Regions from separate parts of the Planococcus sp. FY231025 genome, predicted to be linked through region 2. Evidence: riboswitches for the same ligand, from Rfam matches in the RefSeq annotation. Region 2 holds a riboswitch; each other region holds the start of a gene.

Region 1 (7,674 bases), on a different contig from region 2:
GAGCTTCATATTTTTCTGGACACGAGTGCCATTGAAGTTTTTGTCAATGGAGGGGAGGAAGTGTTCACGGCCCGTTTTTTTGCGCTAGCAACTGATTTAGATGTTTTCTTTACATCAGATGGGCATGTGGAGTTATTGCTTGAAAAGTGGAACTTGCGAAATCCTAAGCATTTCATGAATCATTCTGTTTAAAACTGACGCCCTCGTTTTCCGTTGAAGAAATGTATCTGGCATAAGCAAAGCATTGGATTCTACAAACCAGTTCATCAGAACATTTTGTTTTTCAATTTTAATTTCACAAAATGTACGGCAAGGAGAAGCGGAAGTCGGATGAAATGATTTTTTCATTGTTGCAGACTAACGGTTATATATATTCTTTAAATCAAATTGCATATTTAAATGTCCCAAAGCATAGAAACCGGCAGTTTATGGCATTGTGTCCAAACCTCTGCCGGTTTTATAGATTTTATTTGAATAAGCTCGGATGCCTTGTTTTGCCAAAAGAACGGTCCTTAGACAATTTAATGAAAGTCTACAAGGAACTGAAATTCAAAAAAACATCCCTTTTACAAAAAATTAATAAAACGCATATTGTGTATCGAATTAAGGATTGGTATCATGAAAATGATATAACTTTGTTAGAAATGTAAAATATATCTTAATAATAGTATTTGTACCGCAATCATATTATCCCACCATAACATTTTACAGAGTTATACAACGGTCTTTTTTTATTTAGGGGGAAGAACATGCGATATCATGACATAAGTTTGGATGAACTGGAAGAATTGGAGCAGGAGATTCACTTTCAAGCTGAAAATAACCAAGGGAATTTGGATTATTCCAAGATTGAACTTTATGATGCAATGCACACCCATCTTAAGCTGTTGGCGGCGGAAGATGCAGATTATGAACATTACTATACATACATCCAACAGAAATTGATCAATTTCCTGCTGTGCTATTGCGGCCAGGCGGCATCCAGCGATGCCAATCAGCGCTATGCGGCAGAACAAGCTTTGAAAAAAGTGCTGCATTACGACCCGGTGAATCCGCTCGCTGCATACCGCCTGGCTGGGCTATTTCACCAGCAGCATATGCACGTCGAAGCTCTTTGCCAGCTGCAACAGGCACTGGACAACCAATCCCGTTATCCGGAGAATGCTTATCAACTGAATGCCGATCAGGTAAAGCGTGCATTGCTGTATATGTCGAGCAGCTCGTTGCATATCGGCAGCCGGGCATTTGCGGCGAGTTCCGTTTCTTCAGCGGCCCTCGAAAGCGGGGACTTTACGGAAATGTTCGCAGAGCTCTGCCGCAGCACGGATGAACTCCGGAATTCCGCCTACCGCATCCTTTCGGCGGATGAACATATTCATTGCGCCCATGCACAAGTTTTGAAGGCGATTGAAAAGGATCCGAAAGATACCATCACCCTTTTTTTCAACACGGAAGGCCCAGAATTGATCTATAATGGCATCCGCGAAAAATTGCCAGCTGCCCATGCGTTCCTGCTCAAGCATTTATTGCTGAATAGTTGTGCGGAAAAACCAATGAAGCCGCTTGATGCCAAATCGTATTTTTTGGATACGCATGTTATGACAGGCGTGACGGGTCCGACATTCACCAATGCCGTAGAAGGACTGATGCAGGCGCTGCGGGAAATTGAAATCCCATCAGCGATTTGCCGGGCCGATAGCGGGAATCAGCCGGCCTATTATTTCAACGGGTCTTCGGCGTATATGGTCATCGGCAGAGTGGACGAGGAATTGAATTTCGGTTAACTAAAAAATAAAAATCTTAAAAAAGCTTTGACAACCGGCTGAATGTTCTTTACTATTGGGTACATGCTAAAAACAATTACATATGGAACATTATCAAGAGAGACCGAGGGACAGGCCCTATGACGTCCAGCAACCTCCAGAGCGATCTGGGAAGGTGCTAATTCCTGCAGAATGAATCTATTCTGAGAGATAAGCCTAATCCAATTCGGTGCCTCTTTCTTAATGGAAGAGGCATTTTTTATTGGCATAAAAAAGAGGGGGCACCGCCATGATCAGCATCACGAATCTTTCAAAAGAGTACCAGACGAAAAAAGGCACCGTCACCGGCGTGGACAATGTCTCCTTGACAGTGGGTGAAGGCGAAGTATTCGGCATTGTCGGCTACTCGGGAGCGGGGAAGAGCTCCTTGCTCCGCTGCATGAACCTGCTGGAACGCCCGACCAGCGGCGAAATCAAAATCGCCGGGGTGGATCTCACTCAATTGAAAGGCGAAGGGCTGCGGCAGGCGCGGCTGAAAATCGGCATGATCTTCCAGCATTTTTATTTGATCAGCCAGAAGACGGTCAGTGAAAACATCGCTTTTGCCTTGAAGGCGGCGAAACTTCCGAAGGCACAAGCGGCCAAACGAGTCGATGAGCTGCTTGAGATGGTGGGCCTGTCCGATAAGAAGGATGTATACCCCTCGCAGTTGAGCGGCGGGCAAAAGCAGCGCGTCGGCATTGCCAGGGCGCTTGCCAATAATCCTTCTGTCCTGCTGTGTGATGAAGCGACATCTGCGCTTGATCCGAATACGACACTGTCCATCCTGCGGCTGTTGAAGAAGATCAACCGGGAATTGAACATTACGATCGTCCTGATCACGCACGAGATGAATGTTGTCAAAGAAATCTGTGACCGGATGGCTGTGATGCAAGGCGGCAGGGTGATCGAAGAAGGCGAAGTTTACGACCTGTTCTCCTCGCCAAAAACGGCATTGACGAAGGAATTCATTTCATCGGTCGTGTCTTTTGATGTGCCGGCTCCGATACTGGCGGCCTGCACCGGGAGCGTCATCAAAGTGCAGTTCAAAGGCGCAGTCGCCGGGGAAGGCGTCATTACCGACACGGTTCAGCATTTCGATGTCAAAGGGAATTTTCTTCATGGATCCATCGAATATATCCAGGAAAAACCGCTTGGCCTGTTCCTGATGGAAATCCAGGGCAGACCGGAAAATATCAGCCGGGCCATCACTTATATGGAAGGCCGGGGCGCTACTGTGGAGGTGATTGAAAATGGGCTTTGATTTTCAGCATATGATGGAATTATGGCCGGACATTTCAAAAGCATTCGGCGAAACTTTGTATATGATCGGCGTCTCCTTGGCAATCGCCATCGTCATCGGTTTGCCGCTCGGCATCATTCTTTTCGTTACCGACCGAGGCCTGTTTCTGGAGAACCGGTTCGTTAAATCGGTCTTGGGCTTTGTTGTCAATATGGTGCGCTCCATCCCATTCATTATTCTGCTGGTCGCGCTGATTCCGCTGACGAAACTGCTGGTGGACTCCACAATCGGCCCTGCTGCAGCCAGCGTCTCGCTGTCGGTTGCCGCAATTCCGTTTTTTGCCCGCATCGTCGAGACCTCCTTGCGGGAAATCGATAAAGGCGTCATCGAAGCGGCTGTCGCGGTCGGCGCCACTCCGTGGATGATCATCAAGGATGTGCTGCTGCCGGAAGCGAAGACAGGCCTTGTCCAGGGCGTCACTATTACGATCATCTCGCTGGTCGCTTATTCTGCCATGGCAGGCGTCGTCGGTGGAGGCGGCATCGGTGATTTGGCGATCCGCTTCGGCTATTACCGCTACGACAACACGATCATGATCGTCACGGTCGTCATTTTGATTGTTCTCGTCCAAATCCTTCAGCAGCTTGGAGATTGGACGTCAAAAGCAATAGACAAACGATAGAAAAGGGAGAGAAACTCATATGAAAAAGATTGCCTTACTAGCTGCACTATTCGTACTGCTCACACTGCTTGCTGCTTGCAGCGGGGAAGAATCCAGCGCCGACTCCAAATCCATCAAACTGGGCGGCACCGCCGGCCCATACAGCGACATGCTGAACGAGGCGTTCAAACCGGCGCTTGAAGAAAAAGGCTATGAAGTGGAAATCGTAGAATTCAGCGATTACATCCAGCCGAACAATGCGTTGGATAACGGCGACCTCGATGCCAACTTGTTCCAGCATTCCGTTTACCTTGAAAACTTCTCAAAGGAAAACGGCATGGACTTGGCGGGGCTGATTACGGTGCCTACTGCTCCGATGGGCATCTACTCGAATGTATTCGGTTCGCTTGAAGAAATCAAGGACGGGGCGACCATTGCGATCCCGAACGATCCGGTGAATGCAGCCCGTACGTTCCTGGTCTTGCAGGACAACGGCTTGATCACATTGGATCCGGCAGCAGAAGAATTGACCGTATCCGAGAAGGACATCCAGACGAATACGAAAAACCTGGAGTTCCAGCCAATCGAAGCGGGCGGCTTGCCGCGGGCAGTGGAAAGCTCCGATTTGTCAGCGGTTCCGGGCAACTTTGCACTTGCCGCTGATATGGACCTGCTGGATGCACTTGTGCTTGAAGACATGCCTGACCGCTACCGTAACCTGGTGGCAGTGAAAACCGAAAACAAAGACACCGAGCTCGCCAAAGATTTAGTGGAAATTGTGGAATCATCGGAATTCGAAGCGTTGATCGATTCGGATTTCAAAGGCTTCGGCAAACCGGAATGGATGGCAACGCGCTAAGGGAGGAGATCTTTTGTGGAAGACATTATTGTAAAAGGCGCACCGGCTGAATATGTCTGTCGAGCAGGCGTTCTCGATAGCTTGGAAGAGAAACTGCTCGCTAGAAACATCAGCAAGGCGTTGATTTTGACCGGGACTAAATCATGGGAAGCGCTCCGTCCGTTTTTCCCTGCGCTGGAAAAAGTCGAAACCGCTTTTGATCTGTATCAGGGGGAATGCTCACTGGCAGAAATTGCGCGGGTCGGCGATATTGTGAGAGCTCTTGGAGCGGAAGCGATCATCGGAGCAGGCGGCGGCAAAGTGCTCGATATTGCGAAAGCTGTCGCTCACGAAACCGGAACCTCTTCGGTCCTCGTTCCGACACTCGCCTCGAACTGCGCTCCATGGACGCCGCTCAGCGTCATCTATACGGAAGAAGGGACGATGACCCATTATACGGTCTTCCCGGGAAGCGTCGACCTGCTGTTGGCGGAACCGCGGGTATTGCTCGGCGCACCGGTTCCGCTGCTCGTTGCGGGTATCGGCGACACTATCGCAAAATGGTACGAAGCCGATGTGCAAATCAGCCGGTTCGAGAATCCGCAAATCGCCTTGAAAATCGCCCATTACACCGCAAAGCTTTGCGCCGATGAAATGTTCGAATATGCAGAAGCAGCCATTGGAGATGCGAAAAAGGGCCGTCTGTCAGAGGCATTCATCAGAGTGGCGGAAACCATTATCATGGTCGGCGGCATGGTCGGGGGTTTTGGCGACAAATTCGGCCGTACAGCCGGCGCGCACTCCATCCACAATGGCATGACCATCGCGCCGGAATCCCATAAAGCGCTGCATGGCGACAAAGTGGCATACGGCACATTGGTGCAATTGCTGCTTGAAGGCAAAGGGGCTGAAGCGGAAAAACTGAAGGAGTTTTATAAAAAAGTTGGATTGCCGGCTTCATTAAAAGAAATCGGGATTCCCGGAAAATGGATTGGGGAGATTGCGATTCATGCTACGCGCGACGAAGAAACAATCCATGTGCTGCGAACTGAACCGATTGAAGCTGCTGAAGTCGCCGCAGTCATGAAGGGGATCGAAGCAAGCTTGACCGCCCGATAAAAGAGGAGATCCTGCTGCATCCGACAACGAATAGAGCCATAAAGAGAACGCCCGCAAAAGTGCCGTACACTTTTCGCGGGTGTTCTTTCTATGTTAAGGAACAATTTCCGGAAACAGGGGCCAGCTTTAGCACATAAGGCTGTGATCCTAGGAAGTGGATTTCATTCTTTTTCGGAAGGCCCTTGATTGACTGTGGTATGGTAAATATATGAAGTCGGGTTGACCCGCATTGGTTAAATCGGAAGGAGTGGAACGGTTGCGGAAATACTTAGGGTTTGTCTCTATTTTGATTCTGTTTGTTACTTTCCTGATCCTGCAGTCGCTTGTCGGAAAGTACATTGGCCAATGGTGGATTTTCTTGATAGTTGCCGGGTATTTATCGGCCGCCATCGCCTCTTCCATGAGTTCCAACGGGTTTTGGAAAAAAGCGTCAACAGCTGTCCTGATTCTGCTGCCGGTGGCATATTTGCTGTATTTGGGGATATTTATGCTCGGCCTGTACGGGTTATAAGCAGTTTTTTTCAAATGGCAAGTGAAAAAACCGGAAGGAAAACTTGGCTTTAAACGGAAATATGTGAGATGTTAACGCTAACTCCATATAGTAAATCATTGTTGCTGCAATAAAAGGTTTTTTACTCCTTCCTATCGAAATTTTGTAATTGGAGGTGGAGGCAATGGAAAAAGAGGCATATTATTTTTTGCAATTAAGCACATCCGGCCAGCGGGAATCGTGGAAGTTCAATCAGAAAGAGGATGCCCTGCATGCATACCGGGCGATTGTAGAAGAGTTCGGCCATTATGAGCACGAAAACAAAAGCGGCAAAAAGCGGGACGAAGACCGGGTGCAATTGAAAGTGGCCCGCGCCCGTGAAGAAAAACCGCAAGGCGAAACCGATACTTTCGCTCCGGAAGCGTGGTTCAAGGCAGATGCCTATCCGCGGATTTTGGATTGGGCCAACAGGCATATCGGAGAAGAAGAGCAATAGCAATCATGCCGCAAACGACAGCATCGTAGAAAACCACTTATTATTAATTAATAGATGTGCTTAAAACCGCAAATCATAGGTATCGCCAGGCTGTAGCAAAGGAGTTTCCATATGACAGAAACCAAACTGCTTGTGCAGTTCCAGAAAGATCTTTGCCGTTATTCAGACGAACACCTGAAAACCATTCCTTCACCAGGGGTCTGGTCTGTCGGGCAAATGTATGACCATCTAATTGTTGTCGCCCACGAATACCTGGATAATTTGGAAACTTGCGCCCGGTCAGCAGAAGATCAGCCGCTCGGAAAAACGGAATATGGCGAGAGATTATTCAAAGACGGCGGTTTTCCACCTGTTAAAATCAGATTGCCGGATGAACTAAATGCGCCTCCGGACAATTCAGGCAGCAGGGCAGACTTGAACGCGCGGATGGAAGAATTGATCCGGCGGATGGCCCGTTGGGAAACGGAGCTCGATGCTATCGATCCGCACACCAAAGTACGGCACGGCGGATTCGGGTGGCTGAATGCAGAGGAATGGCTTAAGTTGGTGGAAATGCATTTCCGCCACCACCTGCGGCAAAAAAACGAGCTGGATAGCTATATCTTCTAATATAAAAATAACTTTACAGTAAAGAAAGCGAGAGATTGGATGAAATTTTGGCAATGGATTGAACTGGATAACGAAATACAGCACGGTAAAACAGCAGACGGGCTGAGCTACTGGAAAAAAGAGATCCATGGATGGAACGATAACAAGACCTTGTTGGATGCAACTTCATTGGTAAGTGTGACCACTGTTGAATCTGATGGAACTGCAGAGAGTGAATTTAACATCGAATATAGCCGTCCGGAATTGCATGGAGATTTGATGATTGGAAAACTTGTCGACCAAGCTAAATCGGATTTGATTGAGGCTGTCCGTTCCAGCTGTTTGTGAAGAGGGCCGATGCATGAAAAACACATAACGTTATTACTTTACCGCTAAAGCAGCCGAACCGGCTGCTCAGACTTTAGACAAAGCCTAAT
Region 2 (7,674 bases):
GAGGTTCTTCTAACTCGCGGTCTCCTGAATAACGGTTGTCCGCCAGCCACTCTTTTTCATTGCCCCAATAAACGTCTTCTTCGGGTGCCCAAATGTCTTCACGGCCTGCCCCGAATCCGAACGTTTTGAAGCCCATGGATTCAAGTGCCACGTTGCCCGTTAAGACAATTAAATCAGCCCAGGAAATTTTGTTGCCGTATTTTTTCTTGATCGGCCACAACAATCGGCGGGCCTTGTCCAGGTTGACATTATCCGGCCAGCTGTTAAGTGGTGCAAATCGCTGGTTTCCTGTAGCGCCGCCCCCGCGTCCATCTGTCGTACGGTAAGTACCTGCGGCATGCCAGGACATGCGGATGAACAACCCGCCGTAATGGCCATAGTCAGCCGGCCACCAGTCTTGGCTGTCGGTCATCAAAGCATGAAGATCTTGCTTTAATGCCTCATAATCCAATTTCTCGAATTCTGCTTTGTAATCAAAATCTTCCCCTAGAGGATTCGACTTTTTATCATGCTGATGCAGGATGCCCACGTTCAGCATGTTCGGCCACCAGTCTTTATTTTGTGTTTTGCCCGGTTTGTTCGAAGTTGTGATGGCACTGTCCCGATGTCCGTCAGTTTGGCCTCTTAGTTCCCCGCCGCCTGCGCCGGTTACCGGACATTGTGCATCTGCTGCCGCTGTGTGGCGTTTTTTGTCATTGCTGTCATGTACATTGTTCTCCATCTTTTAACCCCCTGAGTAATTAAGTGCAAAAAGCGAATTTCAGTTTATAACTATTATCCATGGCCATTGCCAGAGGCAGATAATAATTCTTACATTAGAATTGTACTAAAGTGGGCTACGTCTGAACAGCAATAAGAATTCAAACAAGTTCAAATTTTTTGACCAGTATGTAATCTGGAAATTACCGGAAATTCAATCGGTCGAATGTTAAATAAAAAGCAGATTCCGATAGCCTTGCTTCGGGATCTGCTTTTTAAATTTGAATCAGCGCCGGTTTCCTACCAGAACTGGCCGAAGAATGAGGCAAACAAGACAAAGACGATAATTAGCACAGCGATAGTAATGATGATGCCTGGTATTATGACGATGAAAAATCCTTTCCAGGACGAAACGCGATGCGCTTCGCCTACCGCTTTGCAGACGATGACGAATGTCCAAATCGAAACGACTGCCATCACCACAGACATGATTACCACAATCGGATTCCCTTCCACGTCCATGCGGTCCGCAAAGAACGTTTCCGGTGCTGCCAGCGCCCAGATGACCAGCACCGGCAGGAGCCAGATTTGCGGTATCTGTGCAGTGGCCAGCGCCTTGAACATGTCCCCGTAGGAAGCCGTCCCCTTGAACAGCCGCCCTACCAGCAGCAAGATGGCAGCACCGATGAAATAGCCGAAAGCACTGCCGATCGGCCCGCCGATCAGCACCTGAATAAAGATGTTCCACCCTCCCATATCGGCGCTGCGGGTGTTCATAAGCCCGATCAGACCGGATGCAAAGCCTGTCAAGACGATGAGCAGAATAATAAAATTGACAGGCTTCCGGTCAATGACGAAGCGGACCGTTTCACGTGTGCGCAGCCAAATAGCGGTGAATGGATTCACTTCATGTTCTTTGCGCAATCGCTCTTCCCTTACCATGGTTTCTCCCTCCTTTCGGTTGCCATTTAGGCAACAGCCTTTTCTAATTACTAATATTTACTTTGTTCTTTTCTACTGTAAGTTATCAGAATTATCAAATAAAATATAGCATTTAATTCTTTTATTTGATAAACACCGCATCCACAAAGGAATTGTGCAACAAGGGAGAGGGGAAATTCGCTCGGCGTTGCGGCCTGTTCTTCACTACTTCTTCAAGCGGCACCTAAAAAAGATGGGCGAAGCCATGACACTTATGGCTTCGCCCATCCATCCGGGGGCTTATTCATTTTGACTTCCGGTTCTTTTCTGCTTCACCGGGCCCATGCCGCAATGGCTGCGATATCTTCCGGTGTGGTCCTGCAGCATCCGCCGATGACTCGTGCGCCTGCTTCATGCCATCCTTTGGTGTGGGCGGAGAACGGGTTTGCCGACGGCTCTTCGCTCCACGTCTTGCTTTTGGCATCGTATTCTTCGCCTGAATTCGGGTAGACGATGACCGGTTTGGCAGACCGGCTTTTCACTTCACCAATCAGCGATTCGATAAAGCCTGGCGCGGAGCAGTTGATGCCGATGGCCGCTGCCTGCGCTTCGCCGTCCAGCCATTCCGCACAGGCGGAGATCTTTTCTCCGTCACTGATGTGGAGCCCGTCTTTCGCACTGAAGCTGAACCAGGCATGGACATCCGGAAAATCCTTGAGCACGTGTACGATAGCTTTCGCTTCCGCAAGGCATGGCAGGGTCTCACACGCTAAGATGTCGGCTCCCGCTTCGATTAGCACCTGGATGCGGTCTTTGTGGAAAGCCACGAGCTCCTCTTCGGTCAGCGAATAATCGCCGCGGTACTCGGAGCCGTCCGAGAGAAAAGCGCCGTAGGGGCCGACGGAAGCCGCCACTAACGGTTTCGGCCTTGCGGATTTGTCTGCAACGCCTGCCCAGAATTCATCGCGGGCCCCGACGGCGATCCCGACCGACTGTTGGATCAAACGGATCGCCTCTTCTTCTGTAAGCCCTCTTTCCTGATAGCCTTGGATCGTTGCCTGGTAGCTTGCTGTGATCGCACAGTCCGCCCCTGCCTCAAAATAATCCAGATGGACTCTTTTGATCATTTCCGGGTTTTCCATGACGATTTTTGCCGACCACAACCGGTCATTCAAATCACAGCCGTAATTCTCAAGTTCTGTCGCCATCGCGCCGTCGAGAATGAGGACCGGAAAGTCCTTTAAAATCTGTTCAATCGGGTTCATGCATCCTCATCCTTTCCATGTCCACCTTCAAGATACTGTCCTTAGTTGCTTCTGTTGGCTCTACTTAAGAATTGCTTTGTCCGTTCCATTTTCGGATTATTGAAAAGCTGTTCCGGCGTTCCTTCTTCGACAATCTGTCCGTCTTCCATGAAAACGACGCGGTCGGAGATATCCTGCGCAAAATGGAGCTCATGGGTCACAATCAGCATCGTGTTCCCTTCGTCCGCCACTTTCCGGATCGTCGCCAGCACTTCGTCCACCAGCTCCGGATCCAAAGAGGAGGTCGGTTCATCGAACAGCAGCACTTCCGGGCCCAGCGCCAGTGCCCGCGCAATGCCGACCCGCTGCTGCTGGCCGCCCGACAATTGGGCCGGATAATGGTTCATCCGGTTCGCCAATCCGACCCGTTCCAGGATTTCCATGCTCCGCTTTTCGGCTTCTTCTTTATGTAATTTCTTTACACTGGTCAACCCGATCATGACGTTTTGCAGCACCGTGAAATTCTTGAACAAGTTGTATTGCTGGAACACCATGCCGGTCGAATTCCGTAAGGAGACGATGTCCGCTTTTTTGGCTGATTCGGCGTCCACTCGTTTGCCGCCGATCTCCACAATCCCGCGGGTCGGCTCCTCCAGGAAATTGATGCAGCGCAGGAGCGTTGATTTGCCTGAACCGCTCGGCCCCAGAATCGAAACCACTTCGCCTTTCTTGACGTTCAAGTCGATTCCTTTCAGTACGTGCTGGCTGTCGAAATACTTATGGATATTTTCCAATTTGATCATCACGCAATCCTTCTTTCATATCGGCGTGCCCGCTTCTCGACTCTTACCAGCAGCCGCTCCACTGCGATGCAAAGGATCCAGTAGACGATTGATACCGCGATATACACTTCAAAAAATGCCAATCCGCGGGATCCGAGAATTTTCGCTTGCCCCATGATGTCGATGACGCCGATGATGAATACCAAAGACGTATCCTTGATCGTGCTGATGAACATGTTTCCGAGGTTCGGGATGGCTGTGGCCAGCGCCTGCGGGAAAATGATCTTGATCATCATTTGTGACGGGCTCATTCCGATCGACTTGGCCGCTTCAAACTGCCCGCGGTCAACTGACTCAATCGCAGAGCGAATCGTCTCGGAAAGATAAGCTCCCAGATTCACGGAGAATGCCACCAGCGCATAGACTTCAGGCGGGATGCTGTTGACGTCCGCCGACTGGAGCCAGCCGTATTCGATCTGCAGATAGTAGATGATTTTCGGAATCCCGTAAAACACCAGATAGATCTGGACCAGTAAAGGCGTTCCCCTGATAAAGGATACGTAGATGGACGAAATCACCCGCAATACCGGGACTTTATAAATTTTGATAAGGGCGGTAATCACGCCGATCAATAAGCTGATAACCAGCGACCCCACTGCGATGCCTATCGTGATGGGCAACCGCGCAAGGATTGCGGGAAAGCTTTCGATTAAAAAATTGATATCCAGTAAATTCTCCATTGTCTCTTCCCCTCCACAAACCTATTCAGGGATGTACTCTCCGCCGGTCCACTTGTTCGACAGCTCCGCGAGTGTGCCGTCCTGCTTGAGCTCTTCAAGAACAGGGTCGATCAGCGCTTTCAGCTTTTCGCCTTCTTCTCCGTTTTTCAAGACGATTCCCATGTCGTCATTGACCAATGGCTGCCCGACAATTTCCACGCCCAGATCGTTTTTCTCCAAAACTGCATCGATCATGATCGGATCGTTGACATAAGCGTCGATTCGGCCGTTTTGCACGTCCTGCAGAATCTCGGAAGGGTTGCCGCTTTCGCTGTATTTCAATTCGATCGGCGTCGCTGCTCCCTTATTGTATTCCTCCAAGAGCAAAGTGTAGGAGTCGCCGGCCAAAGCCCCGACTTTCTTGCCTTCCAAGTCTTCAATCGTCTGGATATCTTCTCGTCCCTTCTTCACGGCAATGACCGTTTCGGCCGCAAAATAGGATTCATCGGTGAACAGATACTTTTCTTGGCGTTCCGGCGTTTTCGCGACTTGGTCGGCGATCGCCTGGATTTTATTGGACTCGAGCGCCAGGAACATGCTATCCCAAGGAACGGCGGTGAATTCGAACGTGTAGCCGTCCAGTTTCTCATCGACCGCTTTGACCACTTCCACATCATAGCCGGTCAATTCGTTGTTATCGTCCGCAAACGCAAACGGCGGATAGTCATTCTGCGTTCCCACCAGGATCACTCCTTCGCCCGTGGCTGTCGCTTCTTTTGACGAACAGCCGCTTAAGACGCCGCCTGCGCCGATCAATAAAACCAGTGAGAGGGTTAAATAATTTTTTCTTTTCATGTTAAAACTCCTTCGTTAGTAGAGAGTCGCAAGCTCCTGCCTTGCAGGAAAACCTTGCGCTATTGGGATGGATGAGGCAAGTAAACGCAAAAAAACCTATTTCGATAGGAAATAGGTTTTAATCTAGATCTTATCTCTCAGAGCAAATGCCCTGCAGGAATTAGCACCGCTCATGAAAATGATGGTTGCTGGACGTCACAGGGCCTGTCCCTCAGTCTCTCTTGATAAGTTATTTAATTTTTTTACATAATTAAGATAGTATTTGAGATTACCGCTTCTGTCAAACACATTTTTCATCTATTTCGAATTTTGATGAATTATTTCCCGGGAAATGTCCGGAATTCATGCGGCGTGTTTCCCTTCCTCGCTTGATTGAAGGGTTTATTTCAAGTGCTAACCGCTCATTCGTCCAAGGCAGGCAGCACTCTTTTGGCCAATTGACAATCATCGGAATCTTGCATACCATCTAGTCATACTTTCGAATTCCACAAAGAGCGGAGCGGACTGAACATGACAAAAGACCAGGTTTATGATGTCGCAATCATCGGTGCAGGAACGATGGGCATGGCGGCCGGCGCCTTTTTGGCGAAGCAGAATGCGAAGACCTTGCTGATCGATGCCTTCGATCCGCCGCATACTAAAGGGAGCCATCACGGCGACACCCGCCTGATTCGGCATGCGTACGGCGAAGGCCGGCAATATGTGACGCTTGTGAAGCGCGCGCAGCAATTATGGGAGCAGCTCGAACAAGAAACGGGCCATAAAATTTTCGAGAACACCGGTGTGCTCGGCATCGGCCCGGAAGACTCCCCTTTTCTTCAGGAAACGATCGCTTCTGCCCGGAAGCATAACCTATCGTTAGAGATTTTGAACGGCCGGGAAATCAACGAAAGATGGCCGGGGTTTTCCGTGCCAGACCAGTACATCGGCTGCTTTGAATCGGCATCGGGGCTGATCTACAGCGAAAATGCCATTCGGGCCTATAAGGAAACCGCTTTGAAATACGGAGCAGACCTTGCTGCCAATACACCGGTTCAGCACATTGACCCCAATGATCCGCAAGGCGTGAAAATTTCGACTGGAACAACGGACTTTTATGCAAAGAAAGTGATTGTTACAGCGGGTGCCTGGGCAGCGAAATTATTGCCGGAACTTCATTTGCCCATCCAGCCGACCCGAAAAGCCGTCGGCTGGTTCGAAGCCCCTGCCGCTCTTTTTGATGCCGCACACTTTCCGTCCTTTTTCATCGAGGACAACAACCACAAGGCGTACGGCTTCCCGAACTTGGACGGCACCGGCCTGAAAATCGGGCGGTCCGACGGCGGGGACCCGATTGATCCGGACGTGCATTCACAGAACTTCGGGCAGTATGAAACCGATGAAGGCGACCTTAGGCGCGTGCTCCAAACTTTCCTGCCGGAAGCGAACGGCGAACTGCTCGAAGCGAAGACCTGCCTCTATACCGTTTCAAGCGACCATGATTTCATCGTCGACTTCCATCCTGAAAACAAGCACGTCATTTTCGCCTGCGGCTTTTCGGGCCACGGCTTTAAATTCGGAAGCGTGATGGGCGAAGTCCTGAGCCAAATGGTTTTGGAGGGACGGAGTGAATTGGACATCTCCATCTTCTCGCTTAACCGATTCGTGGAGTGACAAATTTCGGACCATCTCCAAAAGGACTTCCTGAACGCTTCTTTAATCGGCGTTTCAGGAAGTCCTTTTTAAATCCCTGTTTCGTGCATCCGGCGCTTTTCCATGCCTTCTCCGAACCGTTATAGTAAAGAAAACCTTCTTTTGGAAAGGACGGAACCGGCATGGAAATCGTGAACATGATCGGCGCTAAGACCCGGCAGGAATTGAGGGATTGGCTGGAAGAAAATTCAACGAAAGAAAAGTTTTGCTGGGTGATTCTTGGCACGAAGCAGCAGCCCGATGCCCTCCAGTACCTGGACACAGTCGAAGAGGCCCTTTGCTTCGGCTGGATCGACGGCATCAAGAAGAAGCTTACCGGCACCCAAGTGGCCCAAAGGCTTTCCCCGAGACAGAAAAAGAGCAACTGGACGGAATTGAACAAAGAAAGAGTGCGGAGGCTCGAAAAGCTGGGGTTGATGAAAGACCAGGGATTGAACGTGCTCCCTGACATGCGCCCTGAATCGTTTGCGGTTCATCCAGAGATTTTATCCCGTCTGCAAGAAGACGCGCAGGTCTATCAGAACTTCATGAATTTCCCCGAATTGTACCGGAGAATCAGAATTGACAACATCCAAGGATATAAAGAAGTTGATTCTGAAATTTACAATAAACGATTGGATAAGTTCATTAAAAACACCCGCGAGAACAAGATATACGGCCAATGGAATGACGATGGACGCTTGAGTGATTATTAAAGCATGCAGCAAGATAAAATTACCGCACACGGTGTCCAATTGATTCAACTCCTTTTACGAGCACCAA
Region 3 (7,674 bases), on a different contig from region 2:
ATACTTTCTATTCGGCGGCAAATACTTTCCTTTCGGACCCGAATACTGTCCGCAAGCCTTCAATCCGTTCAATCCACCACAAAATACCGCGCATCCGGATGGGCAAAAACAATCGCCGACACCGAAGCTTCAGGGTCCATCATGTATTCTTCCGTCAACTGGACGCCGATGTCTTCCGGCTTGATCAAGCCGAACAGTTTCGCCTGGTCTTCGAGGTTCGGACACGCCGGGTAGCCGAATGAGAACCGCTGCCCTTGGTATTTCGCGGCAAAACGGTCGCGCATCGAGAAGTCGGTTGAGTCCGGGAAGCCCCATTGGTCGCGGATTTCCTGGTGGACGCGCTCGGCGAATCCTTCTGCGAGTTCGAGCGCCGTTGCCTGCAAGGCATGGCTTTCGAGGAACTTGCCGGCTTCTTTCAGACGCGCCGCCTCGTCCCGCACCCCGTGGCCAGCCGTCACTTGCATAAATGCCACATAATCCATTTCGCCGCTGTCGACAGATTTCAAATAATCCGCAAGGCACAGGAACGGCTCCGCCGACTGGCGCGGAAACGTAAAGCGCTCGATTTCCGTCTTGGCATCCGCCGGGCTATAGATGATGACGTCATCGCCGTCGCATTGCGCCGGGAAAAACTGGTACATGCCCGACGGCTTCAAGATGCCTGACTGCAAAAAGCCGGTCGCTAGTTCGTGCAGCTCGACCGCACGCGGATCGCCTTTGGCAAGCGTGTTTTCGTTGAACCCTTTCAAGCCGAGGTGGTGGCCGATCAGCGTCCGCATGTTGACGTACGGATACAAATGCGCCACGGAATAATCCTTCAGCACATGGCGGCGCAAATCGTGCGGCTTGTAGACCGGCACATCTTCCCGGACCGTCTTCACCGGACGGACGGCAACTGCCACCGCCTGCTTCGATGCTTTTGCCGCTTCCGAAACCTTGCGTTTTTCCTGCTGTTCATCGAGCTCATCCAATAGCACAGCTTTCCCGGCGCTGCTCTGCAGGCGGTTTGCGAGATCCAGCCCCTGCATGGCATCTTTTGCGTAGATGACCGGTCCGTCGTATTCCGCGGCGATCTTCGTTTCGGTGAAGCGGCGCGACAATGCCGCGCCGCCGACCAGGATCGGCACATCGATGCCCGCTTCCTTGAAGTCCTGCGCCGTCAACACCATCTGCTTCGCCGATTTCACCAGGAGCCCCGACAAACCGATGATGTCCGGGTTCTCTTTCTTGATGACATCGATCAATGTCGCCGGGGTCACCTTGATGCCGACGTCGATGACCTTGAAGCCGTTGTTGCTGAGGATGATGTCGACCAGGTTCTTGCCGATGTCGTGGACGTCGCCTTTGACAGTCGCGAGCACCACTTTCCCTTTGCCGGAATCGTCTGCTGCTTTTTTCTCCATAAAGCCTTCAAGGAATGAAACCGCAGCTTTCATGACGCCAGCGCTTTGCAGCACTTCTGCGACAATTAGCTGGTTGTCGTTGAACAAACGGCCGACTTCCGCCATCCCTTCCATCAAAGGCCCGTTGATAACGTCAAGCGGCGTGTCGTACATGTCGAGTGCCTTTTCCAGATCCGGAATGAGCCCTTCCTTCGTGCCTTCTAAAATATAGTAGGCCAGGCGCTCCGGCACCGTCTTCGGAATATCGTCTTCGCTTTTTTCTTTTTTCTTGTCGCGGTAAAAATCGGTGAAGTCCGCAAGCGTCTGATCCGTTGTCGTAAACAGCAGCTCATCCGCCATCTTGATTTCCGCTTCCGGAATCGAAGCGTAGCGCTCCAATTTCTCCGTGTTGACAATGGCGTAGTCAAGCCCCGCCTGCGTGCAATGGTACAAGTAGACCGCGTTCAGCACTTCGCGGCCGACCGGCGGCAAGCCAAATGATACGTTGCTGATGCCGAGGATCGTCAAGCTGCGCGGCAGCTTTTCTTTGATCAGGCGGATGCCTTCGATCGTCTCGACAGCCGAGCCGATGTATTGCTGATCGCCGGTGCCGACCGGGAAGACGAGTGGATCGAAAATGATGTCTTCCGGTTCGAGCCCCCATTTGCCGGTCAATAATTCATACGAGCGCTCCGCGATTTCGAGCTTCCGCTCGCGCGTCACCGCCATGCCGGCTTCGTCGATCGTCCCGACGACAACAGCCGCGCCGTATTTTTTCACAAGCGGCATGACGGCATCAAAGCGCTCCTCCCCGTCCTCGAGGTTGATCGAGTTGATGATCGCTTTCCCTTGCGAGAATTTCAGCGCCGCTTCGATGACATCTTCATCCGTGGAATCGATGACGAGCGGCACTTTCACTTTTTTGACAACTTCCTGCATGAATGCCGTCATATCTTCGAGTTCATCACGGTCCGGGTTCGCGAGGCAGATATCGATGACATGTGCACCGTTCTTCACTTGCGCCCGGGCAATTTCCGCCGCTTCCTCGAATTGGCCATCGATGATCAGCCGCTTGAACTTGCGTGAGCCGATGACGTTCGTACGCTCGCCGATAAACAGCGGCCGCATCGTTTCATCGTATTGCAGCGGCTCAATGCCGGATACTGCATGGCCATGGCTTTCCGCTTCCGGCTTTCTTGGCGGAATCCCTTCCATCGCTTCACGTACCGCTTGGATGTGTGCAGGCGTCGTGCCGCAGCAGCCGCCGACCACATTGAGCCAGCCTTTTTCCGCAAAGCCGCGAAGCTTTTTCGACAGCGATTCAGGCGTTTCGTGGTAATGGCCTTCCTCATCCGGCAGCCCCGCATTCGGGTAGCAGCTGACAAAGCCGTCCGATAGCTCGGACAGCGAACGGATATGGTCGGTCATGAATTCCGGCCCCGTCGCGCAGTTCAGGCCGACCGACAGCGGCTTGATATGCTCGATCGAAATATAGAACGCTTCGATGCTTTGCCCGGCGAGCGTCGTGCCCATCGGTTCGATCGTGCCGGACACCATGATCGGCAATTCCTTCCCGAGCTCTTTGAACGCTTCTTTGATGCCGATCGTCGCCGCCTTGACATTGAGCATGTCCTGGCTCGTTTCCAATAGGATCAGATCCGCTCCGCCTTCGACGAGCGCTTTCGCCTGGACGTAGAAATTGTCCTTCATTTCATCGAATGTCACCCCGCCGGTCACCGACAGCGTCTTTGTCGTCGGTCCGATGGCGCCTGCCACAAAGCGCGGCCATTCCGGCGTAGAGAATTTCGCGGCACTCGCTTTGGCGATTTCGACAGCGCGCCGGTTGATTTCAGGCGCCTGGCTGCCAAGGCCGTATTCATCGAGCACGATCGGCGTGCCGCCGAACGTATTCGTGCAGAGGATATCCGCCCCCGCTTCCAAATACGCATCGTGGACGCCTTCGATGACTTCCGGGCGGACGATGTTCAAGTACTCGTTGCACCCGTCGAATTCTTCACCACCGAAATCTTCCGGCGACAGGTCGGCGTTCTGGATCATCGTGCCCATCGCTCCGTCGATGATGAGGATCCGTTTTTCGAGTTGTTGTTCAATGAGAGGTTTCGACATGGCTGTTATCGCTCGCTTTCTGCAAATCTATTTGTCGGATGTAATCGATCAATTCCACGCACATTTCATAGCGCAAAAACGGCGTGATCAGATAGATGCCGTTGAAGAGCCCGGCTGCGGTATCGATCAATTCCTTGGCAATCTGGATGCCTTCCGCTGTCGCCCGCTCCTTGTCTTCGCCGCATGCGCGCATGCGCTCGAGCGCATCTTCCGACAATTTGATGCCTGGCACTTCGTTGTGCAGGAATTCCGAACTGCGGATGCTCGTCAGCGGCATGATGCCAAGGAAGACCGGGGTCTCCAAATGCTTCGTTTCCTCGTAAATTTCAATGATTTTCTCTTTTGTATAGACCGGCTGGGAAATGAAATAATCCGCCCCGCTCTCGATTTTCTGTTCCATGCGCTTGACGGCCCGACTGACGACGCGGACGTTCGGGTTGAACGCCGCCGCCACCGAGAAGTTCGCTTTCTTGCGCAGCGGCTTGCCGGAAAATGAAATGCCTTCGTTGAGCTTCTTGATCAATTGGATCAGTTCCATGCTCGAGACGTCATAGACGCTCGTCGCCCCCGGGAAATCACCCACTTTTGTCGGGTCGCCCGTTACCGCTAATATATCATGCATGCCAAGGGCATCAAGCCCCATGAGATGCGATTGCAGGCCGATCAGGTTGCGGTCGCGGCACGTGATGTGCGCGAGCGGCCGGATGTTTTCCTGTTTCAGGATCGAGCCCATCGCCATGTTCGAGATGCGCGGCGAAGCGAGCGAATTGTCCGCCATCGTCAGCGCATCGATACCTGCTGCATCCAGCGCTTTCGAGCCTTCAATGAACGTGGTGATATCCAGATGGCGCGGCGTGTCGAGCTCAACGATGATCGTCCGCTCAGTCTTCGCTTTTTCGTGGAGCGGCTTGACGTCCAGCGCTTCCGCTTCGCGGATGACAATCGGCTTTCTCTCTGCCACTTTCTTCTCTGTCACCGGCGCCAAGTTCCGCAAGCGTTTTTTCGTTTCCGCAATATGCTTCGGGGTCGTGCCGCAGCAGCCGCCGATCAAGCGTACGCCTTCTTCCCGGAGCAGCAAAGCTGCGCGGCCGAAATAATCCGCTTCCGATTCATAGACGATGCGGCCGTCTTCGACGTCGAGCAGGCTCGCATTCGGATAGGCGGACAAGAATGCCTTTTTCGGCAGCTCGACGCCTTCGAACGCCTGGATCGTGTGATGCGGACCAAGGCGGCAATTGACGCCGACAATGTCTGCACCGAGCGCTTCCAGCTCCTTTAAAGCGTCGTTCAGCAACATGCCATTTTGCAGGATGCCCGGCTCGTGCATCGACACTTGGGCGATGAGCGGCGTTTCCGTGAGGGTTTTCAGATGGGTGACGGTTGCGGCAAGCTCCTCGAAATCATAATACGTCTCAAGCAAGAGGCCGTCCGGATCGCCGGACAGGAGGTGCTGCGCCTGCTGGTCGACCATCGCGATGATCTCTGTGAGCGTCGCGTCGCTTTTGCGGAAGCCCCGGATGCCGCCGATTGTCCCGAAGACAAATTGGCCGCCGGGCGCCGCGGCGCGCTTCGCGATTTCAATCGCCGCACGGTTGATGTCCTTCACTTGCTCCTCAAGTCCGTAGCGCGCAAGCTTATGCGCGTTCGCTCCGTAGGTGTTGGTCTGGATGATATCCGCCCCTGCCCGGATATAGTCGTGGTGGATCTTCTCAATGATTTCCGGGCGCTGGATGTTCAGCTCCTCGTTGCAGTATTCAATGCCATACGAATACAAAAGCGTTCCCATTGCACCGTCCGCCGTCAATACCCTTGTCTTCAACGCTTCCAATAACTTCATGCCGCTCATCCTCCTATGCAAATAAAAAAAGCCCTCCATGAAAAAGAAGGCTTTACGATAACATACTCGTTCTTCTTCATCTCTCAGGCATGGAAATGCCTGCTGGATTTAGCACCTGACCGGTAACGGCTGGTTGCTGAAGCGTCATAGGGCCAGTCCCTCAACTTCTCTCGATAAGAATCTATTATTCAATTTTTTATATCCTAAAATATTAACCCCATATCGGCCGCAGGTCAAGGCAATCTGTCTAAAAAGAAAGAAATTTCTGTTATAAGCTTTCAACTAAGACCCAAATCTGACTCCAACTCATTTTCTTTTTTGACGAAATTCCACAAAATAGCTGCGATGCGCATAGCGATGTATAAAATCTTACCAGCCGTTTCTCATCTTTCCTGTTAAAACCCTTCAGGCTTTGCCACATTAAATGCCACGTCCCGCATCGTAAACTCATACCAAGTGAACGGTCCCTCGGCCAACTCCCAGGTGATTGCGATGTCGGATGGCAGACGGATCCCGTCCACTGTCTGGTATTTTCGGATATGGGCAGTACACGGTACGAGTTCTGCCTTCTCGTCGCTGTCCTTGAAGCGCATTGCCGTAACTTTAAGTAGCTCTCCGTCCGCACCAAAATGAAAAGTTGCCCTTCCTACCACCCAATTGTATGCCATTTCTGCTCGCGCTGTATGGGCGTCAATTGCCTTCCATTCGACATACCTGCTCAAAGCAGCGGACGGAAAGCCACTTAGCTCCATTAAATACCGCTGCATCGACGACTGGTCAGCCTTCGGATTGTTGCAGGTTTTCCCGATAGGGAAGAGTCCCCCCATTTTGATTCGCATGTCCGCCTTGCCCTCTCGAAACTCATCCTTGCCGGTAACCAAAAGCCCGTTTCCCATTTTCATCTTCACTTTCCAGATGAATCCGGGAGGCTCAGCAGTGGTGTATTGCCGTGCTTCAGACGCCATCCACTTTTCCTGTTTGGGTTTGAGCTTCATCCGGCCGATTTGCTTCGCATAAACGCTGCGGATTTCTTCTCTGCCGGCAACGCCGCTCCATTCCATCCATTTCCGCACAGGCGATGGAAGAGCGGCGAGCTCTTCCGAAGCCACTTCCTTCAAAGGCGCATCCAGTCCCTTCAGCAACTCTCCTTTCGGCGATTCAGTTGGTGAATCGCGGCTGGCCCTTTTAGCAACAAACAATATCGAGGCAAGCACAACTAGAGCTGACATTAAGAATTTCATCACTCAGTCCCCTTCCTTATCTAAAACGGACTTTTGTTGGCCAACAGCAGCATCTTCGGTTTTCTGTATCTAATACTATTACGACAATGGAATCGGTTCTCCTGTTATTACACATGAGATATACGTTAAAAAAACAGATAAATACCAAATACTCTAGCCAGAACCTAAGAGATTCATTATTATGTAAGTATGAAATTAAACCAATTCTCAAAGACTATTATTTGATGGAGAGAATTGTTGATCTTTGCTGCCATTCGAAGACATATAAAAATTGACTTATCAAAAAATATCCCTTTACGGGAATATTCTCTTAGAGGTATAATGGGATTATGAAAACACTATTGCATTCTTTATCAGAACCAAATCGCTGGAACATTGTGGAGTTATTGAAGCAAGGTCCGCTGACAGTGGGGGAAATCGCGGAAAAGCTGGATCTTCGGCAGCCGCAAGTTTCCAAGCACCTCCGTGTGCTAAGCGAAGCCGGCATCGTCGCCGTCCGCCCCATTGCCAATCGACGTGTTTACCAGTTGAACCCGGAGCCGTTTCAGGAAATCCAGGAATGGACCGATTCATACCGCCATCTTTGGGAAGACCGGTTCGACCGATTGGATGGTTATTTACACGAAGTCCAAAAAAAACGAAAGGAGGAAAACAAACCGTAACTGCCGGGTCGTGGAGCCACTGAAATCAAGCAAACCATAAGGAGGAATCACAATGTCAGTCAATAAAGGGTCGAACGAGACCTTTACGCGAGTCGAAGGACTGGAACTGGTGATAGAACGTTTTTTTATGGCACCTAGAGAGCTTGTATTTTCTGCATACACCGAACCTGAGCAAATCAAAAATTGGTGGGGTCCAATTGGCTGGATGACCACTAATTACCAAATGGATGTCCGCCCGGGCGGCATCTGGCATTATTGCATGCGTTCGCCTGAAGGGGATGAAGCTTGGGGTAAATCTATATACCAGGAAGTCACCGCTCCTGAGCGGCTTGTCTACATCGACAAATTTTCCGATGAAAACGGCAACGATGCGGAAGGCTTCCCGAGCATGAAGATCACGGTTGAATTTATCGAAGAAGGCAACG
Region 4 (7,674 bases), on a different contig from region 2:
TGCTCAACGATAAAGTCGGCTGTGTCTTCCTGCTGGTAAAGTTCTACGATTTTCTGGTAATCCGGATCGTCGGCATTTTCAGCGCTGGCGGCGATCAGGTTGATATAAGGTTTTGCCGTATCGCTTTCACGGGCAATCGGATCTTCCGTCGGATTTAGGCCGGCGTCGACCGCAATGCCGTTATTGATGATGGATGCTGCAACGTCCGGCATTGCACGCGGCGTCTGGCCGGAAATCATCGGCACAAGTTCAATGTTTTTCGGGTTTTCAATGATATCTTCCGCAGTGCCCGTCAATCCTGCATCGTCGGACAATTTGATCAAACCGGCTTCCTGGAGAAGAAGCAATCCGCGGCCCATGTTTGTCGCTTCGTTCGGCAGCGCGATTTGTGCACCGTCCGGAAGTTCTTCGATGGATTCGTATTTCTCGGAGTAGAGGCCCATTGGTGCAATGACCGTTGAGCCGATCGGAACGATGTCGATATTGTGCTCGGCGACAAACTCATCAAAATAGGAGATGGTCTGGAAAGCGTTCAAATCGAGTTCGCCTTCAGCAAGTGCGATATTCGGTGCTACATAATCCGAGAAAGTGACGATTTCAAGGTCGATGCCTTCTTTTTCGGCTTTGTCCGCGATGTAATCCCAGATGGTTGTATCCGAGCCGCTGATTCCAAGCGTGATTTTGCGGTTGCCGTCAGCGCCTTCGCTGTCGTCTCCGCCTCCGCAGGCGGCTAAGACCAAAGCCAGGATGGCCAGCAATAAAAGAGATGAAAGTTTTTTCATGATGTATTCCTCCAATAGATTAGTTTGATTGAATTTGCAGTACGGATTTATCTTCTGCGTACCCGCCGGGACAGCAAGTTGCCGCCCGACTGGACGCCTTGTACAAGGACGACCAGGATGGCTACGGTAATGACCATGACAAGCGTGTCAAACCGCTGATAGCCGTAAGTGATGGCCAAGTCGCCGAGTCCGCCGCCTCCGATGGCGCCTGCCATGGCAGAAGCGCCAATCAGCCCGACGATCGCGATCGTCAGGGCCAGAACCAGTGAGCTCAGCGCTTCAGGAATCAGAAAGCGGAAAATGATCTGGAACGGCGATGCCCCCATGGCTTGGGCAGCTTCGATAACACCATGGTCGACTTCAAGCAGCGAGTTTTCGATCAGCCGGGCGATATAAGGGCCGGCATAGAAGACGAGCGGCACGATGGCAGCGGCCGTCCCGATGGATGTGCCGACAATCAGCCGGGTGATCGGGATGATGGCGACCATCAAAATGATGAAAGGCACGGACCGGAAAATATTGATGATGATATTCAGTACTTTTGAAACCGGTTCGTTCGCCAATAAATGGCCTTTTCGGGTAACGACCAGCAGAATGCCGAGCGGGAAGCCGATGACCAGCGAGAACAGGAAGGATGCGCCCGTCATGTAGATGGTTTCCCAAAGGGCTTCCAGGATTTGTTCGTTATCAACTAGCATAATTCCGCACCTCCTCGACTTTGACATTGCTGCTGCGTATGGATGTTAAGGCCTGCTGGATTTCAGCGGCAGGGCCGGTAAATTCGACAATGAGATTGCCGTATGGTTCGCCCTGCAGTTCGGTGATATTGCCAAACAAAACATTCAGGTCCAGGTTGAAGTCCCTGGATATCCGCGACATGAGCGGCTGTCCGACAGAAGCGCCGGTGAACTGGATCCGGTAGATGGTGTGCTTGCGGTCCGGGTCCTGGATCTGCTTCAGCAGCGATTCCGGCAGTTCGTCGTTCATGACGGAACGGACAAACCGCTGGGTCGTCGTGTGCTGCGGATTGGTGAACACTTCGAACACCGTTCCCCGTTCGATGACTTTGCCTGCTTCAAGCACTGCCACTTTGTCGCAGATTTCACGGATGACGCCCATTTCATGAGTGATCAGCAGGATCGTGATGTTGTATTCGCGATTGATGCGGCGCAGCAGTTCCAGGATGGATTGGGTGGTCTGCGGATCCAGCGCCGAAGTGGCTTCATCGCATAATAGAACCGATGGATTGGTGGCAAGCGCCCGGGCGATGCCAATGCGCTGTTTCTGGCCGCCGGAAAGCTGGTCGGGATATTTCTCTGCCTGATCGCCCAGACCGACAAAATCCAGCAGGTCCTTCACCTGTTCCTTGATCTTGTTTTTCGGCGTTTTGGCAAGGATGAGCGGCATGGCGACATTGTGGAAAACGGTTTTGGAATTCAGCAAGTTGAAGTGCTGGAAGATCATTCCGATGTCTTTCCGCGTCTGGCGGATGTCTTTTGCGGACAAGGTTGAGATGTCTTTTCCGTCAATCAGCACGCGGCCGCTGCTTGGCCGCTCCAGCAGGTTGACTGTCCGGATCAGCGAGCTTTTGCCGGCGCCGCTGAAGCCGATGACGCCGTATATTTCACCAGTTTCAACAGTCAGGTCGATGCCGTTCAGCGCGTGGATCGACTGTTTGCCGGACTGGTAGGTTTTTGTTACCTCCTCGAATTGAATCATAGTGTAAGCCTCCTCAAGCTGTTCCAGTAATGCAAATCTTTTCGCAGAGGGCTTTTTATCCGAAATTGAACGAAAAAAAGCCCCCTTTTTTCTTATCCACAAGAAAAAAGAAGGCTTCGGCATGAAACCATCTCATTCTCATCTTCCAAACGCAAAAATGCGTTTGCAGGAGTTAGCACAGTTTTCGCATGATGCGAATCCGCTGCCGAAACGTCATAGGGCCTGTCCCTCGGTTTCTCTGGATAAGAAAGTGATGTACGTATTTGATTTGTAAGGACTACTTTATGGGGGATTGTTGAAAAAGTCAACCTTTTCTTTTAAAAAAATTTCAGGAAGATCCTTCAGCCTTTTTCCGGAATACGGAAGAAACCTTATTTTCAGTGCCGTTTGCGATGCGGGAAATGTTTTCCGTGTGCTTGAATACAGCCATCGCGAACAGCGCAGCCGCAATGAACAAAGGCAGTCCGCCTTCAGCGGGCCACCAGGCAATGGCGAAGAACGTGGCATACAGGACCAAGACGCCCGCGACCAGGTAATTGGTGGCGAGTGCTGCTCCGACAAGAAGCAGCAGGCCGGCCAAGCCAAGCTTCCAGTCGAGCGCCACCATGACGCCGATGACGGCCGCTGTTCCTTTTCCGCCGTTGAACCTCATATAGAAAGGGAAGTTGTGTCCAATGACGACGCCGGCACCGACGACGAACAGCAGGGCCCAGACGGTTTCTTCTGAAAGTGAAGAAGCATTCAGCGCCCAGCGGAACACCCACACGGCAGCTGCGCCTTTGAGAATATCCAGGAAAGCGACCAGCGCTCCGTATTTCCAGCCGAGCACGATGGCTGCATTTGAAGCGCCTGAATTTTTGACGCCTTCTTTTTTGATGTTGACGCCTGTCAATAGCTGCGCGACCAGTGAACCATGCATGCAGCCGACAATATAACCGATGATGAGAGCAATAACTATCCATGAAAACATCTTTTCCACTCCTTCTCTTATAGATTTAACGTTTGAAAAGAGCGCAGGTTTCAAAATTTTTAGAATTATCCGCTTGACAAATCCCACATCCATTTTATATACTTCAGGACATGATGGAAAACTAAATCTGAATACTCTTATCAAGAGAGGCGGAGGGAATAGGCCCTGTGATGCCCGGCAACCGACAAGCAGCTCAGCTTGGAAAGGTGCTAAATCCTACAGATCCGGAAAGACGGGATCTGGCAGATGAGAGGAGGCATACCCGTATGTGACGGCCCTCTTCTTAACCGAAGAGGGCTTTTTCTGTTCCCTCCTCAACCCGCGGTTTCCATCAAAAAAACCTTAGGAGGAATAGAAATGACAAATTTTAAACCAGAAACGCTTTTATTGCACGGCGGACAGCAGCCGGACCCAGTGACCGGAGCGAGAGGGGTCGCCATCCATAAAACGACTTCCTATGTGTTTAAGAATACGGAACATGCCCAGAACTTGTTCGGCTTGAAAGAAGCAGGAAATATCTATTCGCGCATCATGAACCCTACGGTGGATGTATTTGAACAGCGTGTGGCTCTTCTTGAAGGCGGGTCGGCAGCTGTCGCCCTGTCTTCCGGCATGGCGGCCATCGCATTCTCCGTAATGAACTTGGCGGAAGCCGGCGACGAAATCGTGGCAGACAGCAATTTGTACGGAGGCACAGTCAGCTTGTTCGCCAATACCTTGCCGAGATACGGCATCACGGTGAAATTTGTCGACGGCACGGACCCGGAAAACTTCCGGGGCGCCATCACAGACAAGACAAAAGCGATTTTCGGGGAGATCATCGGCAATCCAAGCCTGAACGTCTTTGATGTTGAAAAAGTGGCGGAGATTGCCCATGAAAACGGCCTGCCATTATTGATCGACAATACATTCGCTTCGCCGTACGGCAGCAACCCGATCGAGTTCGGGGCGGACGTCGTTATTCATTCGGCAACGAAATGGATTGGCGGGCACGGGACGACCATCGGCGGAGTGGTCGTCGACAGCGGTAAATTCGACTACGACAATCCGCGATTCCCCAACTACACGGAACCGGATGAAAGCTATCACGGCATCCGCTATGGAATCGATGCGGCAGGAGCGGCATTTGCGACCAAACTCCGCGTCCAGCTGCTGCGTGATTTCGGACCATCGCTCAGCGCGGAAAGTGCACATGCCTTTTTGCAGGGGCTCGAGACGCTGCATCTGCGGATTCCGCGCCACAACAGCAATGCCCGCATCATCGCCCAATACCTGAAGGATCATCCGCAAGTGGAGTGGGTCAACTATATCGGCTTTGAAGATCATCCGTCGCACCAATTGGCCCAAAAATATTTGAAGGACGGCTATGGTTCGATTGTCAATTTCGGCGTGAAGGGCGGCCGTGAAGCAGGCCGGAAAGTGATTGACAGTGTCGCTTTATGGTCCCACGTGGCGAATGTCGGTGATGCGAAATCGCTGATTATCCACCCGGCTTCGACGACCCACCAGCAATTGACGGCTCAAGAACTGAAAGCTTCAGGGGTGACGGAAGAATTGATCCGCTTGTCGATCGGCCTGGAGAATCCGGAAGACCTGATCGCCGACCTCGAACAGGCCATCAAAGCGGCCGTTCTGGAAAACGCATAAGAGGAGGTGAATGAGATGGCTTACGTATCCATTGGTTCGCTGGCGCTGGAATCGGCGGAAATCTTGGAAGGTGTCGAACTCGCATATGAACGCTGCGGCAAGGAAGGGGCTCCGGTCGCTCTCCTATGCCACGCTTTGACAGGCGACCAGTTCTCGATCGGCACTCCGGAGAATCCGGGGTGGTGGGCAGGGTTGGCCGGGCCGGGCAAAGCCGTGGATACAGAGAAATTTCAAGTCATCACCTTCAATGTGCTCGGAGGATGCAACGGATCGACCGGTCCATTGTCCGTCAACCCGAAAACAGGCGAGCCCTACCGCGCGGATTTTCCGGAAATCACTATCCGCGACATGGTCCGGGCAGAGCATGCGGCTTTGCAGAAGCTGGGCATCGACCGGCTCGCGGCTGTCATCGGCGGTTCGCTCGGAGGCATGAAAGCGCTGGAATGGGGGAGGCTATATCCCAGTTTCGTCTCAGCGGTGTTTCCGCTGGCAGTGACGCCAGCCTACAGCGATTACGGCATTGCGTTCAACTGGATCGGCATCCACGCAATTGTTAACGATGCGGAATTCAAAAACGGGAATTATAGGGATTCTTCTCTCATTAAAGGTTTTGAAACGGCTCGAATGGCGGGGATGGTGACGTACAGGAGCGGCGGGCTCTTCAATGACCGGTTCAGCCGCGGCCATAACGGCAAAGGATTCGATGTCGAGTCCTATTTGTCCTATCAGGGCAGAAAGCTGGCCGGGCGCTTTGATGCTAATAGCTACGTCACATTGCTGAAGGCGATGAATACCCATGACGTGGAAGAAAGCCGACTGGAAGTGGCGGTGCACTCCTTGTCATTTACACATGATTTACTATATCCCGGACCCTGGATGAGTGAATGGATCGATAAGCAGCCCAAAGCAAGCTGGGCTCTCATTGAAACAGCATTCGGCCATGACGGTTTCCTGGTCGAATTTGAAAAATGGGATGGCCACATCCGGGAAAAAATGAATAACATTCTCGATTTGCAGCCTGTGCGATAGCATAGGCTTTTTTTATTGGTTCCAGAACTTTAAAGCAGGAAAATATCTCTAGTTAAATCATCTTAAAATCAAGATAATAAAAAAGAAAAAATAGTTAAAAATAATTATAAAGGAATATGTTTACATTTTTGAAAATGGGGAACCATAGATTTGTATCAGAATGGTAGGACTAAATATCTGTATTAACGGAGTAATAGAATGAAAAAAGGAGAGTAATAACGTTTTGGGTAAAATGACCTAAAGTTCTTTTTACCCATTAAACGACATTTGTCTATTTGGAGTATTTTGACAAACTTTAGGAGAAAGTGGTAAGGATATAAAGTAAGGAAGAGTTTATTCATGTTTAAAGGAAGTCGGTGCTGAAGCCAGCAAAGCTTCCGGAAAAAGGGATGGACCATGTTGTTTTTCCACGATAGTTTTCAAGGGATTTGAAGAAGAAAAAACCGGGAGAGTGCCGCAATGATCGAATCGAAGAGAAAAGCCATTATTTTTTTCCTGCTTGCTGCAATCTTGGCAGGAACCGCCGGATTTTTGACGCTGCAAAAAGTGAAAGAACTGAACAATGATTTAGGCACGATGGTGGATGTTTACGCTGCCGGACAGGATATCTCCTCGCGGAGCGTCATAACACCGAAAGATGTCACGATAGAAAAGATTCCGAAGAAATTCGTGACAGATGAACACATTACAAGCACTACCGATCTCGAGAACAAAGTATCGGTCATTCCTTTGTCATCCGGCGATCTGATCACCAAAAATATGCTGAAGCAGGCATCTGCCGTGATGGAAGAAAACAACAGGCTGATCACACTGATGGCTTCGGAACGCGTCTTTTTCGACGAACAGCTGGAAGCACTCGACCGGGTGGATATTATCGTCTCTCTGCGCGACAAGGACATCAACAAGACGGAAATTTTCATGAAAGACGTAAAAGTGGCCCGCGTAGCCAATGAAGCCAAGAAGTTTGCCGGCGTGCAAGTCGAAATTGCGTTGGATCAGGCGCCTCTACTCATACATATGCAGAATTATGCAGACAGTGTACGAATCATCAAAGCGAATGTCGGCAACGGGGAAGCCGGGGAAGCACCAGCAGAAGCCGCAGCTGAACCGCCGGCCGAAAAAGCCCCGGCCGCTGCAACACCGGCGCCGCCGGCAGAAGAAAAACCGGCAGAAGAGAAGGCGGCTGAAACTAAACCGGCAGAAAAAAAGCCGGCCGCTGCAGAACCGAAAACTGCGAAGCCGAAAAGCTGAAGGAGGAATATGGGATGAAACAATCCAAACTATTGATTGTCGGACAGAAAAACGAAATGTATTCCTTGCTGATGCAGCAGTTTGAAGGTGAATTCGATTACGCTTCGCTGGATCCAATCCATCTGCGGTCCGAGCTGAAAAATATGGATCCTGCACTTGTCCTGCTGCTCCATAATCCGGGGAAGGACCTGGAAACGCTCGCTTACTTGCAGCAGGAGCTCGACAACGTACCAATCGTGTTTGTCCATGAGAGCCATGATTTCCAGTTGTTCCGCG

What was found. Region 2 has a riboswitch for S-adenosylmethionine ahead of ACTL32_RS03540 (transporter substrate-binding domain-containing protein). Riboswitches for the same ligand answer to the same signal wherever they lie in the genome.
Region 1: another riboswitch for S-adenosylmethionine. It lies ahead of ACTL32_RS13280 (methionine ABC transporter ATP-binding protein); the one in region 2 lies ahead of ACTL32_RS03540 (transporter substrate-binding domain-containing protein).
Region 3: another riboswitch for S-adenosylmethionine. It lies ahead of ACTL32_RS09665 (bifunctional homocysteine S-methyltransferase/methylenetetrahydrofolate reductase); the one in region 2 lies ahead of ACTL32_RS03540 (transporter substrate-binding domain-containing protein).
Region 4: another riboswitch for S-adenosylmethionine. It lies ahead of ACTL32_RS16320 (methionine ABC transporter ATP-binding protein); the one in region 2 lies ahead of ACTL32_RS03540 (transporter substrate-binding domain-containing protein).

The regions. Positions count from the first base shown of each region.
Region 1 is NZ_JBQJJG010000008.1:311,798-319,471, forward strand. Features, by position in the region: gene ACTL32_RS13270 (glycoside hydrolase family 32 protein) at 1-192, shown strand, start outside; gene ACTL32_RS13275 (hypothetical protein) at 750-1,784, shown strand; SAM riboswitch class I at 1,872-1,980, shown strand; gene ACTL32_RS13280 (methionine ABC transporter ATP-binding protein) at 2,053-3,066, shown strand; gene ACTL32_RS13285 (methionine ABC transporter permease) at 3,056-3,727, shown strand; gene ACTL32_RS13290 (MetQ/NlpA family ABC transporter substrate-binding protein) at 3,747-4,565, shown strand; gene ACTL32_RS13295 (iron-containing alcohol dehydrogenase family protein) at 4,581-5,663, shown strand; gene ACTL32_RS13300 (hypothetical protein) at 5,920-6,174, shown strand; gene ACTL32_RS13305 (hypothetical protein) at 6,338-6,649, shown strand; gene ACTL32_RS13310 (DinB family protein) at 6,761-7,258, shown strand; gene ACTL32_RS13315 (hypothetical protein) at 7,298-7,585, shown strand.
Region 2 is NZ_JBQJJG010000004.1:50,585-58,258, reverse strand. Features, by position in the region: gene katG (catalase/peroxidase HPI) at 1-721, opposite strand, end outside; gene ACTL32_RS03560 (Yip1 family protein) at 1,000-1,641, opposite strand; gene mmuM (homocysteine S-methyltransferase) at 1,953-2,885, opposite strand; gene ACTL32_RS03550 (amino acid ABC transporter ATP-binding protein) at 2,927-3,667, opposite strand; gene ACTL32_RS03545 (amino acid ABC transporter permease) at 3,667-4,386, opposite strand; gene ACTL32_RS03540 (transporter substrate-binding domain-containing protein) at 4,408-5,220, opposite strand; SAM riboswitch class I at 5,348-5,451, opposite strand; gene solA (N-methyl-L-tryptophan oxidase) at 5,731-6,873, shown strand; gene ACTL32_RS03530 (YdeI/OmpD-associated family protein) at 7,035-7,607, shown strand.
Region 3 is NZ_JBQJJG010000006.1:47,942-55,615, reverse strand. Features, by position in the region: gene metH (methionine synthase) at 69-3,509, opposite strand; gene ACTL32_RS09665 (bifunctional homocysteine S-methyltransferase/methylenetetrahydrofolate reductase) at 3,490-5,346, opposite strand; SAM riboswitch class I at 5,420-5,526, opposite strand; gene ACTL32_RS09660 (DUF6544 family protein) at 5,742-6,587, opposite strand; gene ACTL32_RS09655 (ArsR/SmtB family transcription factor) at 6,917-7,249, shown strand; gene ACTL32_RS09650 (SRPBCC family protein) at 7,302-7,674, shown strand, end outside.
Region 4 is NZ_JBQJJG010000011.1:23,469-31,142, reverse strand. Features, by position in the region: gene ACTL32_RS16330 (MetQ/NlpA family ABC transporter substrate-binding protein) at 1-782, opposite strand, end outside; gene ACTL32_RS16325 (methionine ABC transporter permease) at 830-1,480, opposite strand; gene ACTL32_RS16320 (methionine ABC transporter ATP-binding protein) at 1,470-2,501, opposite strand; SAM riboswitch class I at 2,637-2,750, opposite strand; gene ACTL32_RS16315 (glycerol-3-phosphate acyltransferase) at 2,830-3,471, opposite strand; SAM riboswitch class I at 3,606-3,724, shown strand; gene ACTL32_RS16310 (O-acetylhomoserine aminocarboxypropyltransferase/cysteine synthase family protein) at 3,829-5,118, shown strand; gene metX (homoserine O-acetyltransferase MetX) at 5,134-6,147, shown strand; gene cpaB (Flp pilus assembly protein CpaB) at 6,607-7,398, shown strand; gene ACTL32_RS16295 (AAA family ATPase) at 7,413-7,674, shown strand, end outside.